Regions from separate parts of the Micromonospora sp. NBC_00362 genome, predicted to be linked through region 1. Evidence: riboswitches for the same ligand, from Rfam matches in the RefSeq annotation. Region 1 holds a riboswitch; the other holds the start of a gene.
The links. Region 1 has a riboswitch for cobalamin ahead of cobN (cobaltochelatase subunit CobN). Riboswitches for the same ligand answer to the same signal wherever they lie in the genome.

Region 1 (7,333 bases):
TCGTCCTCGGCGATCTCGGACGTCGGGTCCGCTGCCGCCGCCCGCAGCACGAGCCCGTCGCGCCGGCCACGGGAGCGGTGCAGGTTGCGGGTCTCGTTGGCGACGATCGCGAGCAGCCACGACCGGAAGGACGCGTCACCCCGGTATCGGGACAGCTTCCGGTACGCCTTCACAAACGCCTCCTGGATGACGTCCTCGGAGTCCGAGCCCGCGCCGAGCAGCACCGCGGTCCGGTACGCGGACGCGGTGTGCCGGGCGACCAGGAGGTTGTACGCCTCCAGGTCACCTGCCCGAGCGCGGGTGACGAGCGCCTCGTCGTCCAGGGGAGCCTCCGTTCGGATCACACTCATGACACCGCCCACCCGCCGCGGGTTCCACGGGGATTTCCCGACGTGGGTCAGCTCTCTCCCATCCGGCGTGCAGCGTATTGCCAGGAACCGGTGCTGCACTGGAGGGACGTCGAGGAGAGGGGCGGGCATGAGCTGGTTCAACCGCCGGTCACGGGGTGCCGAGGCGACCCCGACGAAGCTGGACCGGGAGGCGACCCGCGACGACCTCGCGGCGCTGGAGGCGTTCGTGGCCACCCGGCGCGGGGTGGAGTTCTACCTGGAGCCGGAGACGACCGCGACGGACACCACTGTGGTGGCGATCGCGCACGACGGCGAGTGGATCCGCCGCCGTACCGGAACGCCGCGCGCGGCCGGGTCCATCGCCCGCAAGCACGCGGTGCCGCTGTACGAGGCGGCGCGCACCGGCTACCCGGAACGGATGCGGACCTGGAGCCGGGCCCACCCGGAGCGCCATGCCCGCTGAGGCCAGGTCAGTGCGGCTGGGCCGGCGCGGGTTCGTGGAGAGCGGTAGCGCGGGCCTGCACCAGTCGGAATTCGGGTGAGGTGACAGTTCGTACCGTCACGGTGAGCACCAGGACGCAGAGAGCTGCTCCGCCCCAGAAGACCGCTCTGACGCTGACCAGTTCGGCGGTGAGGCCGGCGGCCAGGGCCCCGAGCGGCATGGAACCCCAACTGGTCAGGCGGCTGACCCCGCTGTAGCGCCCCATCATCTCGTCGGGCACGACGAGTGCGCGCAGCGAGCTGTAGGTGACGTTCCACGCGCCGGAGCCGGCGCCGCCCAGGACGGTCGCCGCGGCGACCAGCCGGGGGGACGAGGTGATGGCCGGTGTTACCAGCAGGACGGCGAAGCTCGCCATCGACGCGGCGAGGACGACCCGCCGTCCGAGGCGGCGGGTGAGAAAGGGTGCGGCGGAGGCTCCCACCACGCCGCCCACCCCCAGGGCTCCGATCAGCAGGCCGTATTCCGCGTGGCTCAGGTTCATCGGTCCGGGTGCGATCGCGTAGACGGCGATGACCGCCATCCAGGCCGCCCAGCACCCGCTCGCCGCACCGGCCACCAGCAGCAGGGACCGCAGAATTCTTGCCTGCCACACGTACCGGATGCCCTCGCGGATGTCGACGCGGAGGCCCGGAAGCTTCGCCCTCGGTCCGGGGTGACCGCTGCTGCGGTAGTGACCGGTCATGACTGCCAGTGCGAGTAGTGCGCCTGCGTAACCAACGCCGCCGGCACCGAGTGCCACGGCCAGTCCGGCGGCGGCGAGCAGACCACCCAGCGGGGGCCCGATGAACTCGTTGGCCGCGGTCTCGGTCGCTGTCAATTTCGCGAACGCGGATTCCATGCGACTGCGGGGTATGACCATCGGCACGACCGACATCCGGGTGGTGTCGGCGAACACCTCGGCGGTGCCGAGGAGCAGCGCACCCGCGTACAGGCCGGCCAGCGGGAGGGCGTCCACGAGGACGGCGCCCACGAGCACGGCGAGGACCAGGGCGCGCGCGGCGGCCATCGTCATGATCAGGCGCCGGTGGTCCACCCGGTCGGCGAGGGCACCGGCGGGCAGTGCGAACAGCAACCAGGGCAGGGTGTTGGCCAGGGTGGCACCGGCGACCAGCGCAGGGGAGTCCGTCATCGAGACGGCCACCAGAGGCACTGTCAGCTTGACGACGCCGTCAGCCAGGTTGGTGATGGCGGCACCGGCCCACAGGGCGTTGAAGTTCCGCGTGCTCACTGTCGTCGGGTCGCCTGGTTGGGTGTCGCTGTGCATGGCCAGGAGCTTGCGACATCCTGCGGCACCTCCCTAGAGTTTCGACTGGAGGCGAAACGTGGCGGTGTTCCTGGTCGACGCCGAAGTGATGGCGCGGGCGCGTTTCGGCACCTCGCAGCTCACCGAGACGTTGGGGGCGCTGAATATCCTGCGCCGGGCTCAGCCGCTTCCGTGGCATCGGGTCTGGCGGGACCAGCACGTCGATGCCTTCCGGGGCTATCTCGACGGTGACCCGGTGACCCGGGCCATTCTGGCGCACGCCATATCGTCCTCCTGGATGGCCGACTTCCTGACGGTGCCGCCCGCCCGTCCGGACATGACGCTGGACGACGAACTCGTGGAGCTGGAATCGCTGCCGGATGACCGGATCCGTGCCGATCTGGCCCACGTACGTTCTCCGCTGGCTGCGGAACTGCGCGGTTCGGGGTTGGCGAGCCGGACGGCCGCTCTCCTGCGCTGGGTCTGGCACCACACCATTGAGGCGGATTGGCCGCGCCGGCAGTCGGTGCTGCGCGCCGACGTGGTGTCCCGGATCTCCCGGCTGGGCCGGGACGGATGGTCCGGGGTCCTCAACGACATGAGGCCCGGCACGCGCTGGCTGGGCAACGGCCGGCTGCAGGTCGAGGAGCGGCCCTACCCACCGTCCGACGTGCGCGGCGGGACGCTGACGTTCTTCGCGGCCCACTGCCGGGGAGGCTGGATCTCCTGGAGGTTGCCCGACCGCTTCGGGATCGTCTATCCGGTGACGGGAATCTTCGCCGAGGCGGCTCTCACCACCCCGGATCCACTGCGCCGCCTGCTCGGGAACGCGCGGAGCACGATTCTGGTGCAGGCGGCTGAGCCGGTCAGCACCACGGCCGTGGTCGCCGCGACCGGGCTGCCGCTCGGTACCGTCGGTGGTCACCTGCGCGTGCTGACGGATGCCGGTTTGCTCCAGAAGCGCCGGTCAGGCCGGGAGGTCCTCTACTGGTGGACGGATGCGGCACGGACGCTGGTGGCCGGGGCCTCATCGTTCTGAAGGGTCACGGCGTCAGGTGCCCGCACCCGGTGCCGGAGAGCGTTTGCCGCCTGGATCAGGCGCCCTCGACGGCCGAGCGGGCCTGCTCGAGCGTCATCGGCTCCCGCCGCCGACGTGGCGTAGCTCGACCCCGACCGGCAGCTCGTCCAGGTCGGCGAAGGTGCGGGTCGGCGGCAGGATGGCGAAGTCTTCCCAGGACGCCATCGCGCGTGCGCGGGCTGAGAAGCTCGGGCGGAGGCGGGCATCGGCGCGTATCTGCTCCTGCAGGTAGGGGTGGCTCCACGGCCGGGCGGCCTCGGCGCGCAGCAGCGCCACGGCCGTCTCGTGCCCGACGATCTCCACGCCGGGCCAGGCGCAGGCGCCCCACACGTGGTCCCAGTGATGGTGGGTGTAGACCAGCCAGCGCGGCTCCGGAAGCCCGGCGGCGGCCAGCGCGGCCTGGATCTCGCGGGCGTGCGCGGGGCTCTGCCCGGCGTCGATCATCACACTGCCGCGTTCGTCGGCGACGACGGCGACACCGGCCTGGACCGCCTCCGGGTCGGGATCGCCCGGATACTGCCAGACACGGCCCGCCAGGTGATGGAACTGCGGGGCGACCATGATGATCGACCTCCGAGATTGATCGCGGACACTGGTGTGGCGTTCGCCGATCCTAGGTGAGGGTGTCGGCCGGCACCGCCCTGCCGGAGGATCGGCGCAGGTCAGGACTCGTCCGGCCACCTTTGCTCTGCTTACCTATAGGCGCCGGTGACGCTCCGTGTCTGGTGCACATAGGTAAGCAGAGCAAAGGACGTCGCACATTGATCTGAGGCATTCCGTCGCGCGGAGTCGCGCTCGTATTAATCGTTGAATCTCGATGAGTCCCGTCCGCCCGGCGGGGTCGGACCGGCGTTGACCGGCGGCGCGGCGGTGTGGCAGCATTCGCGGCCTGACGGCAGTGAAGGAAGTCGGTGCGAATCCGACGCGGTCCCGCCACTGTCACCGGGGAGCGATCCCCCCTCGTGAGTCACGGCCGTGTGTCTGCGGTTGGAAGGCCGGGGGAGAGCGTCGATCCGGAAGCCAGGATACTTCGGCCGTCGGGACGTACCCCAGGGCGTGGACACCCGAGGAGGACCCGATGACGCACGGCGTCTCATTCATCGACGACTATCGTCGTATCGCGCTCCAGGCAGTGCGTTCCAAGGACACCGGCCACCGGCACCGCTGAGCTGATCGCCCGGCGCTGTCCGGCCCCGACGCATGCGTCGGTGCGCCGTTCGCGCGGGCCGTCGTACCGGCTGACGCCGTACCCACTCGCATCGCCCCGGTCACCCCCGTGAGGGTCCAGGGCGTCACTTTCCGGAGCATGCCGTGCGCATCCTGCTGCTGTCCACCGCCGACACCGACCTGCTGGCCGCCCGCGCCAGCGGCGCCGACTACCGGTTGGCCAACCCCGCCCGAGTCGCCGCCGAGGAGGTGCCCGCCCTGCTCGACGGGGTCGCCCTCGTCGTCGTACGCCTGCTCGGCGGTCGGCAGGCGTGGGCGGATGGCCTCGCCGCGGTGCTCGCCACCGGCGTGCCGACGGTGGTGCTCGGCGGCGAGGCGCTGCCCGACGCCGAGCTGATGGCCATCTCCACGGTGCCGTCCGGGGTCGTCACCCAGTCGCTGGTGTACCTCGTGGAGGGCGGTCCGGACAACCTCGGGCAGTTGGCCCGGTTCCTCTCCGACACGGTGCTGCTCACCGGCGAGGGATTCGCCGCACCCGCGCCCACCCCGGCGTACGGCGTGCACGGCGAACACCCCGCCGACCCGGACCGGCCCACAGTGGGAATCGTCTTCTACCGGGCACACGCCCTCGCCGGCAACACCGACTTCGTCGACGTGCTCGCGGACGCGGTCCACAAAGCCGGCGGTAACCCGCTGCCGATCTTCTGCGGCTCGCTGCGCGGGCTGACCGCGGGCGCCGGCCCACTCGGGCTCTTCGCCCGCTGTGACGCGCTGCTGGTCACTGTGCTCGCGGCCGGAGGTGCGGTCGCCGCCGACGCCTCCGGTGGCGGCGACGAGGACGCCTGGGACGTCGGCGCACTGGCCGCCCTGGACGTGCCGGTCATCCAGGCGCTCTGCCTCACCAGCACCCGCGCGCAGTGGGCCGACAGCGACGCCGGCCTGTCCCCGCTGGACGCCGCCATGCAGGTGGCCATCCCCGAGTTCGACGGCCGGATCGTCACAGTGCCGTTCTCGTTCAAGCAGATCGACGCCGACGGGCTCTCGGTCTACGCCGCCGACCCCGAGCGGGCCGCCCGGGTCGCCGGGATCGCGGTGCGCCACGCCCGGCTGCGGTACGTGCCGCACGCCGACAAGCGGGTCGCCGTGGTGCTCAGCTCGTACCCCACCAAGCACTCCAGGGTCGGCAATGCCGTCGGATTGGACACGCCGGCCTCGGCGGTCCGGCTGTTCGCCGCGCTGGCCGAGGCCGGCTACGACCTGGGTGACGCGCCACCGCCCGGCGACGGTGACGCGCTGATCCACGCGCTGATCGCCGCCGGTGGTCACGACGTGGAGTGGCTCACCCCGGAGCAGTTGGCCGCCGCCGAGGCCCGGATACCGGGGTCGACGTATCGGCGCTGGTTCGACCAGGTCCCGGCCGAGCTGCGGGAGCGGATGCGGGAGCACTGGGGTGAGCCGCCGGGCGAGCTGTACACCGAGGGCGGCGACATCGTGCTCGCCGGGCTGCGCTTCGGCAACGTGGTGCTGCTGATCCAGCCGCCCCGCGGCTTCGGGGAGAACCCCATCGCCATCTACCACGACCCGGACCTGCCGCCCAGCCACCACTACCTGGCCGCGTACCGCTGGCTGACGGCGCCCGCCGCGGACGGTGGCTTCGGCGCGGACGCCGTCGTGCACCTGGGCAAGCACGGCACCCTGGAGTGGCTGCCCGGCAAGGGCCTCGGCCTGGCCGCGGACTGCGCGCCCGACGCGGTCCTCGGCGACCTGCCGCTGGTGTACCCGTTCATCGTCAACGACCCCGGCGAGGGCACCCAGGCCAAGCGGCGAGCGCACGCCGTGGTGGTCGACCACCTGGTCCCGCCGATGGCCCGCGCCGAGACCTACGGCGACCTGGCCAAACTGGAACAACTGCTCGACGAGTACGCGACAGTGCAGGCCCTCGACCCGGCCAAGGTGCCCACCGTGCGGGCCCAGATCTGGGACCTGGTGCGCGCCGCCGAGCTGCACCACGACCTGCACGCCGAGGCGATGCCCGACGCGGACGACTTCGACGACTTCGTGCTGCACCTCGACGGGTACCTGTGCGAGGTCAAGGACGTCCAGATCCGCGACGGGCTGCACATCCTCGCCGACGCGCCCACCGGCGAGCCCCGGGTCAACCTGGTCCTGGCGGTGCTGCGCGCCCCGCAGATCTGGGGCGGCGCCCGGGCCCTGCCCGGCCTGCGACAGGCACTCGCCGTCGCGTACTCCCTCGACGAGCAGGAACTGCTCGCGTCGCCGGGACAGCGACTGGCGCTGCCCGCGGCGCTGACCGACGTGGTGGACGGGCCGGCCGGCACCGCCGCCGACGCGATCGACCTCATCGAGGCCCTCGCGCGGCGGCTGGTCGTCGGCATGGAGACCCTGGGCTGGGCCGTGGACACTGTCGACGCCGTGGTGGCCGAGGTGACCGGTCGGTCGATCCCGGACGTCGCCGCGGTGCTGCACTTCGCCGCCACCGAGCTGGTGCCCCGACTGGACCGCACCACCGACGAGCTGACAAACACCCTCGGCGCGCTCGACGGACGGTTCGTGCCGCCCGGCCCGTCCGGCTCACCCACCCGGGGCCTGGTCAACGTGCTGCCCACCGGCCGCAACTTCTACTCCGTCGACCCGAAGGCCATCCCCAGCCGCAACGCCTGGGACGTCGGGGTGGCCCTCGCCGACTCGCTGCTGGCCCGGCACCTCGCCGACACCGGGGCGTACCCCCGCTCGGTGGGGTTGACGGTGTGGGGCACCAGCGCCATGCGGACCCAGGGCGACGACATCGCCGAGGTGCTCGCGCTGCTGGGCTGCCGGCCGGTCTGGGACGACAGGTCCCGGCGGGTCACCGGCATCGAGGTGGTGCCGACCGCCGAGCTGGGCCGCCCCCGCGTCGACGTCACGGTGCGCATCTCCGGCTTCTTCCGCGACGCGTTCCCGCACGTGGTGGCGCTGCTCGACGACGCCGTCCG
Region 2 (7,333 bases), 740 kb from region 1:
CGCGCACGACCATCGCGCCCAACACGCCGGCGAGCGCGGCGACCGATCCCACCGACAGGTCGATGCCCTTCGTGATGATGACCATCGTCTGGGCCGTGGCGATGATGGCGATCACCGCCGTCTGGGCCCCGATGTTGAAGAGGTTGTCGGCTGTCAGGAAGTAGGGACTCGCGAAGGACAGGGCGATGAACAGGACGACCAGCGCGGTCGCGGCGGTGAACTCGGAGACGGCGTGGGAGATCCGTTCCCGGAACCAGTCGCTGAGTTCGCCGCGCTGCGTGCCGGCGGTTGCCTCGGCGCTACTCATCGTCGGACCTGACCTCCCCAAGCGTGGCGCCGGCGTCCGACGGGGACCCGCCGACGAGCCGAACGCCTGTGAGCGACCGACCCCGCTCGGACGGCGGTGCGGCTAGGCGCCCGCACACCCCTCGGAGATAGGTCGGATGTTTCCCACGATCAGGCGTTACCTTGCCACGCATTCACGTATGTTGCCAAGGTCTTGCGAGCATGTTTTGCCATCGTTACCTGCGCCATCGAAGCCATACGTCAGACCAAATCGACATCGACTGCCGCCGCTAGCATGTTATCGATAACATGCTATGTCCCCAGGTCGAAAAGGGCGCTGCCGTCTCAGGACGGGGCCAGCCGGTAGACCCGGCCGGCGGTCTGACGCCAGATCGCGGCCCGCTCGTCGTCGGACAGCGGGTCCAGCAGGTCACCCAGAACGGTGACCCAGCGGGTGTACGAGGTGGCGAGCAGGCACACCGGCCAGTCCGAGCCGAACATCAGCCGATCCGGCCCGAACACGTCGAGGGCGTACTCGACCGCGGGCCGCAGGTCGGACGCCGTCCAGGACCCGCCGTCCACCTCGGTCACCAGGCCGGAGAGCTTCGCCGTGGTGTTGGCCTCGGCCGCGAGCGCCCGTAGGTCGCGCTGCCAGTCACCGAGATCGGCACGCCCGAGCGGGGGCTTGCCGAGGTGGTCCAGGACGAACCGCACCTGGGGCATGTCGCGGACGAGCCGGACGGCCGCCGGCAGCTGGCTGTGGCGCACCAGGAGGTCGAAGGCGAGGCCGGCGGCACCGACCGCGGCGATGCCGTGCCGCACGTCGGGACGGTCGAGATAGGTCGGGTCGGGTTCGGACTGGACCAGGTGCCGGATCCCGACCAGTCGTTCGCCGCCGCGCGCCCTGCGGAGTCGGGCAAGGCGGCGGTCGACATCGGCGGCGCTCAGGTCGACCCAGCCGACGACCCCGGCGATGAGCGGGTCGTCGGCCGCGATGCCGAGCAACTCCGGCGTCTCCGACCGAACGGCGACGGACTGAACGACAACGGTCTGGGTGACCCCTGCGGCCCGGGTCGCCGGGGCGAGCTCGAGCGGCGTGAAGTCGTCGTCGATCGCGGCCATGGTGTGCGGATCGATCCAGGGCTGTGGGTGCCGCGCCCGGACCCAGAGGTGATGATGCGCGTCGACGATGCCCGGTCGTCGCGCGACGTCGCCGGTCGTCACGGGACCCGCCCTGGCGCGTTCTCGTCCACCTCACACCCCGCCCAGCCGCTGATCGAGCCCTCCGGGTCAACCCGGAGCCACAGAGTCGATCTGGCAGGTTGACCATGTTAGCGGTAACAGACTGTTGTTGAGTCCCGGAACGCGCGTCACGACCAGCTTCCGGCAGTGTCGCCTTTTGGTCTGACGAATCCACTGGCACCTGCGGCCGATCCGCCTCGTCGGCGTACCGGTATGTGGACGCGTTCGGGGCGCGGGGCCCGGGTTGACCGCCTGAGGCGGCACCGATACCGTCGACCCACTATCTGCGGCGACGCGAGGGAAGCCGGTGTGAATCCGGCGCGGTCGCGCCACTGTGAGCGGTTTCCCAACCACACCTGGGGGCCGCGAGCCAGGACGCTCGGTCGTCCGCAGCCTTGCGATGGGGACGCGTCATCCCTGGGGAGGTTCGTGTATTCATGTCTAGCTCCGCTTCCAGCCAGCCGGTGGTGCACCCCGCTGGCAGTGCCCGTCTGCTGTGGACAGCTCTGGCGACCGTTGCCGCACTCACCCTGCTGGCGTATCTCGTCGCCTTCGACCAGGGCGCGGTGTCGCGCAGCGGGATGTACCTGCACGAGTTGATGCACGACGGCCGGCACCTGCTGGGCGTCCCGTGCCACTGAACACCACCGCCGCTCCCCCGTTCCTCGCCGTCCTCGTCCGCGGGCTGCTGGCTGGCCTGATCGCCGGCCTGCTGGCCGGTGCGTTCGCGTACGTCGCCGGCGAACCGCACGTCGAGGCGGCCATCGCCATCGAGGAGGCGGCGGCGCACGCCGAGCCCGCCGCTGGTGCCCACGATCACGAGGACGCCCTGGTCGGCCGGACGGGTCAGCGCGGCGGGCTGTTCCTGGCCACCGGCCTGTTCGGGGCCGCGATGGGTGGCCTGCTGGCCACGGCGTACGTCCTGCTGTCCCGTCGGCGGCGCGGCGACGACGACGGACGGTCGGGTTTGCTGCTGGCCGGCGCGGCGCTGCTCGGCGCGGTGATCGTGCCGTTCCTCAAGTACCCGGCGAACCCACCGGCGGTCGGCGACCCGGCCACCATCAACCAACGGACCGTCACCTATCTGTTGATGGTGGTGCTCGGGCTGGTGGCCGTGTGGGCCGGGTCGCTGGGCTACCGGTCGGTCGGCGCCCAGGCGCCGACGTGGTTGCGCGCGGCTGCGGCCGTGGGCGGGTTCCTCCTGGTCACGGCAGTGTCGTACGTGGTGATGCCGTCCTTCCAGGAGGTTCCGGCGGACTTCCCGGCGACCCTGCTGTGGAGTTTCCGACTGGCCTCGCTCGGCACCCAGGTCGTGCTCTGGACCGGCATCGGCCTGCTGTTCGCGGCCCTGATGCACCACGAGCGGCGTCGCCGGACCGGCATCGCATTGCCGAGCACGTGACCGGCACCAGCCTCCGGCTGGTCGCCCACGGTCACACCGCCGCGCTGCGCCGCGCCCGCTTCGGCGGCGTCGACGACGGCCTGGACGAGGGTGGCCTTCGTGCCGCCCTCGCCCAGGCCCAGGCGGGCGCTGACCGGCGTGGGCTCCTCGGCGTGAACGCCACCTGCCTGTCCAGTCCCGCGGTGGCCGCTCGACAGACCGCCGACGCCTTCGGCCTGCTGCCGACGATCGAGACGGCGTTGGCCGACTGTGACTACGGGATCTGGTCCGGACGGACGCTTGAGGAGATCGCTGAATCGCAGCCACAGGCGCTGCACGGCTGGCTGTCCGCTCCGGACTCCGCGCCGCACGGCGGTGAGTCCGTCACGGCCGTGCGGGATCGGGTCGGAAGCTGGTTGGACGAGCAGCACCGAGCCGGCGGACGCGTCATCGCGGTCACCCACCCACTGGTGATCCGGGTCGCTGTGGTGCACGCCCTCGGTCTTCCGGTGGCAACGTACCGGCAGGTGGACGTGGAGCCCCTGGCCGTCGTCCGGCTCACCAGTCAGGGCACGCGCTGGCAGCTCCGACTGGGCGCGCCGCGAGCAGGTTGAGGTCGAACCGAACGCCGCGTCGGTGGGCAGCCCTTGCAGAACGCGTCGTGACAGCAGCAGAACCGCCTGTCCCCGCGACCAGCCACACCGCCGGCGAACCGGCCCAGCGTCGCCGTCGGGACGCGGCCGAGACCCGGCAGTTGCTGCTCGACGCCGCTCGCCAGCGCTTCGCCCGGGACGGCTACGCGGCCACCACCGTCCGGGACATCGCCGACGGCGCGGGCGTCAACGTGGCGCTGAGCCCGGCCGGGGGCTCGGCTCTGCCTCAGCCGACGCGGGTGTGGACCAGGGCGGCGGCGCGACCCAGGGCGGCCTTCTCGTCGGCGGACAGCGCGGGGTCGACCCGACGCAGACCCACGGCGTGCCGTAGTTGGCCGGCCCGGGGCGGCTCGGCGCGTCGCTGAAAGGCATCGAGGCCGTCCCGAGCTGGATCGGCGAGCTGCGGGTCCGTGCTGATCGCCACCTCGGCGAGGATGAGAGCGGTCATGGCCACGTCCAGGTCGGCCGGCCCTTCGGTCGCGTTGCGCCAATCGATGACCACCGGCCCGCGTGAGGTCACCATGATGTTCTGTGGATGCAGGTCGAGGTGCAGGACGCGGTCCGCCGGGTCGGCGCTGAACCGGACCGGCATGCTGTGAAGGCGGTCGTGCAGGCCCACGAGCAGGTCGGCGGCCGCGCCGATGCCGGTGCGCCCGGCGAGCGTCGACGCCAGGAGAGTTTCGCCGTCGAGGCGTTCGAGCACCAGGTCGGGTCCCTGGGCGTCGTACACCATGGGCACCGGGTAGCCGGCGGCCGCGACGTACGCCATCAACGCCGCCTCGGGCGCACTGTCCCCGCCCTGGCGGTAGCGGCGCAGCACCCGAGACGCGTCGAGCGCGTAGACGTCGGCGTCGCGCCCCGAGGCGAGCAGCGCGTGATCGGCCATGGCAGACGACGCTAACAGTGGATTGCACGACGAGCGCGTGGGGCGGGGCCGTGATCACGGCCCGCCCCACGCGGCTGTACTGTCCCCGGCTCGGTGCTAGCCGGTGACGGTGAACGGTCGGGACACCTTCGTCGCCGACGTGGCGCCGTTCAGCGTGACGCTGGTCGCGCCCGCCTTCGCCGCACCCGGAACGCTGACCGTCGCGCCGGAGATGACGCCGTCACCGTTCGCGCGCACGGTGCTGACCGCCAGTCCGGTCCCGAAGGCGATCGTGACCACCTCGTTCGGCGCGAACCCGGAACCGTCGACCATGATCGACGTGCCGCGCGGGCCCGAGGTGGTCAACAGCGCCACCCGCGGCTGGTAGGTTCGCGCCTCCGGCTCCCCGGTCACCTGGACGGTGGCCGTGGCCGGCGTACGCGAGGACGTGCCCGTCGCGGTGACGGCGTACCGGCCGGGTTGCGCGTCACCGGAGGTCGGCACCGAGGCGCGGACCGTTCCCGTCGCGGAGGCCGCGACCTTCATGATCCGACCCGGGTCGGTGCCGACGCTGACGGTCACCTGCTCGCCGGCGGAGAAGCCGCTGCCGGTGACGGTGATCGCGCCACCGGTGGCGACGGTGCCGGACGCGGACAGGGCGATCGCCGGCTGCGATCCGCCCCGAGCCACTGTCACGGTGAAGGACTGGGTGCTGCTCGACAGCGCGTCCCACGCGGTGACGCGCACCGTGTAGGTGCCCTCCCGTGCGTAGGTGTGCTGGCCGCTCATCGCGCCGGACGCGCCGATCGTCACGTCGTCCGGAACCGTGCCGTCACCCCACTGGACGCGGGCGCGGTAGCCCGTCGTACCGGGAACGCCGCCGGTCACCGCACCGAGGTTCGCCGCGAGGGCCTGCCCGGCGGTGGCCGTCTGGTTCTTCGGGGCGGCGGTCGTCAGCGCCGGGGCGGGCGTGCCGTCGTTGGCCACGGCGAACACGTGGATCCGACCCGCCGAGCGAGGGTCACCGGTCTGCGTCGGCAGGGTCACCGACACCAGCGTCTTGCCTGCCGGGATCTGGTAGGGCGCGGTGGCGAAGAGGAACGGCTGGGCGCCGTCGCGGCTCGTGCCCTGCAACCGGTACGCCGTCCGGGCCACGACGATGTTGCCGTAGGACGGGGTGCCGTTGGCGTTGCCGCCCAGCGTCCAGTCGCTCAACTGGATCGGAATGCTGGCCGTGCTGCCGTCACTGAACGTCGCCGTGCCGGTGGTGTTCTGGTTGCCCTGCGTTCCGGCGCCGATGAACGAGATGCTCTTCGCGTCCTGCGGAAGGTCGAGGACGACTGTCGCCCCGTTGCCGGTGGCGTTGTCCGGCTGCCCGGCCGGAATCACCGGCAGGGTGAACCGCAGCGCCGTTCCGGGGACCTGCTGTGCCTGGCCCTGGGTGGCACCACCGGCCGCCAGGGCGGCCCGCGAGTACGCCCACGACTTGGCGTCACAGTCCGCCGCCAGGACCCCTTCGTCACCGACGCAGACGTTGTCGAACGCGGCGGTGAGACCGGAGGCCGGGGCGTAGGCCACCTCGACGCCGACAGTCACGGAACTCTGGCTCTCGCCGTCGGTCACCGTGACGTTCGCCTGGTGGTAGCCGGGCGTGGCGTAGGTGTGCGACCCGGCGATGCGGTAGACGGCCCGCGAGCTCAACGTCACGGTGCCCGCGGTGACCGGCGTGCCGTCACCCCAGTCGACGGTGGCCTGGTAGCCGCTGGCGTCGCCGCCGGTGACGGTGCCCAGCGGCACCGAGACGGGTACGCCGGTGGTGGCGTGCACGCCGTCCGCGGCGGTGACGGTGATGTCGCCGCCACCGAGGTCGAGGTCACCTCCGGCGAGCAGCTCGACCTCGGCGAGGTTGGTCTGCGCGGCGCCGACGGTCTTCGTGACGGCGAGGCGGAACTGGGCGAACCGTCCGGACCTGTCGATCGAGTACGGGCGGGTCTGGTTGCGCCAGGGGAACACCTGGCCGGTGCGGGAGTCCACAGTGGTCCAGGTGAGGCCGTCGTTGGAGCCCTGCAGGCGCCAGTCCGCCGGATCGCCGGCAGCGGCCCCGGACGTGACCGTGTAGTACTTCGGCTTCTGCTTGCCACCACGGAAGGCCCAGGTGATCTGCGGGGTCGCCGAGGTGAAGGTCAGCTGCGTGGTCGACGAGTCGTCGAACAGCTTCGACGCGTCCTGAGCGCCGGTCGCGGTCGCGGTGCCGAGACCGGGGCCGGTGACGTCCTGCAACGGCTTCGGCGCCTCGTCACCCTTTGTCAGCGACGGCGGCGCGTCGTTCTTGCCGGTGCCCCACGACGACGGCTTGGGGCCCATCTGGAAGTCGATGGTGCCGCCCTTGGCGAGCGTCGCGACATCCAGGGAAAGGCCGCGCTGCTTCTTGCCGTTGACCTTCACGTCCTGCACGTAGACGTTCGCCGTGCTGTTGTTCGGCGCGTTGACGACGATGTCGCCGCTGCTGCGACGCACTGTCATCCGGGTGAACTGCGGCGAGCCGATCGCCCACTCGGACGACCCGGCCTGCAACGGGTAGATGCCCAGCGAGCTGAGGATGTACCAGGACGACATCTCGCCGTTGTCCTCGTCGCCCAGGTAGCCCTGGCCGATCTCACTGCCGACGTAGAGACGCCGCAGGATCTCCCGCACGGTCTGCTGGGTCCTGGCGGGCGCGCCGGCCACGTTGTACATGTACGGGATGTGGTGCGACGGCTGGTTGCTCATGCCGAGTTGACCCATCCGCACCGCGCGCGCTTCGAGCATCTCGTGGATGACGCCGCCGTACCCACCGGGGCGGTCGGCGTTCTCCGGGATGGTGAAGAACGCGTCGAGCTTGTCCCGCAGCGCCTTCTGCCCGCCGTA

Region 2: it holds a riboswitch for cobalamin, as region 1 does, so the genes downstream of both, OG992_RS07820 (CbtB domain-containing protein) here and cobN (cobaltochelatase subunit CobN) in region 1, are expected to answer to the same signal.

The regions. Positions count from the first base shown of each region.
Region 1 is NZ_JAPENH010000001.1:947,377-954,709, forward strand. Features, by position in the region: gene OG992_RS04115 (RNA polymerase sigma factor) at 1-350, opposite strand, end outside; gene OG992_RS04120 (hypothetical protein) at 478-813, shown strand; gene OG992_RS04125 (MFS transporter) at 821-2,116, opposite strand; gene OG992_RS04130 (helix-turn-helix transcriptional regulator) at 2,175-3,134, shown strand; gene OG992_RS04135 (MBL fold metallo-hydrolase) at 3,228-3,734, opposite strand; cobalamin riboswitch at 4,075-4,204, shown strand; gene cobN (cobaltochelatase subunit CobN) at 4,485-7,333, shown strand, end outside.
Region 2 is NZ_JAPENH010000001.1:1,686,652-1,693,984, forward strand. Features, by position in the region: gene OG992_RS07810 (ABC transporter permease) at 1-307, opposite strand, end outside; gene OG992_RS07815 (amidohydrolase) at 631-1,509, opposite strand; cobalamin riboswitch at 1,775-1,930, shown strand; gene OG992_RS07820 (CbtB domain-containing protein) at 1,965-2,168, shown strand; gene OG992_RS07825 (CbtA family protein) at 2,159-2,929, shown strand; gene OG992_RS07830 (histidine phosphatase family protein) at 2,926-3,522, shown strand; partial or broken gene OG992_RS07835 (TetR family transcriptional regulator) at 3,570-3,746, shown strand; gene OG992_RS07840 (phosphotransferase) at 3,788-4,447, opposite strand; gene OG992_RS07845 (GH92 family glycosyl hydrolase) at 4,544-7,333, opposite strand, start outside.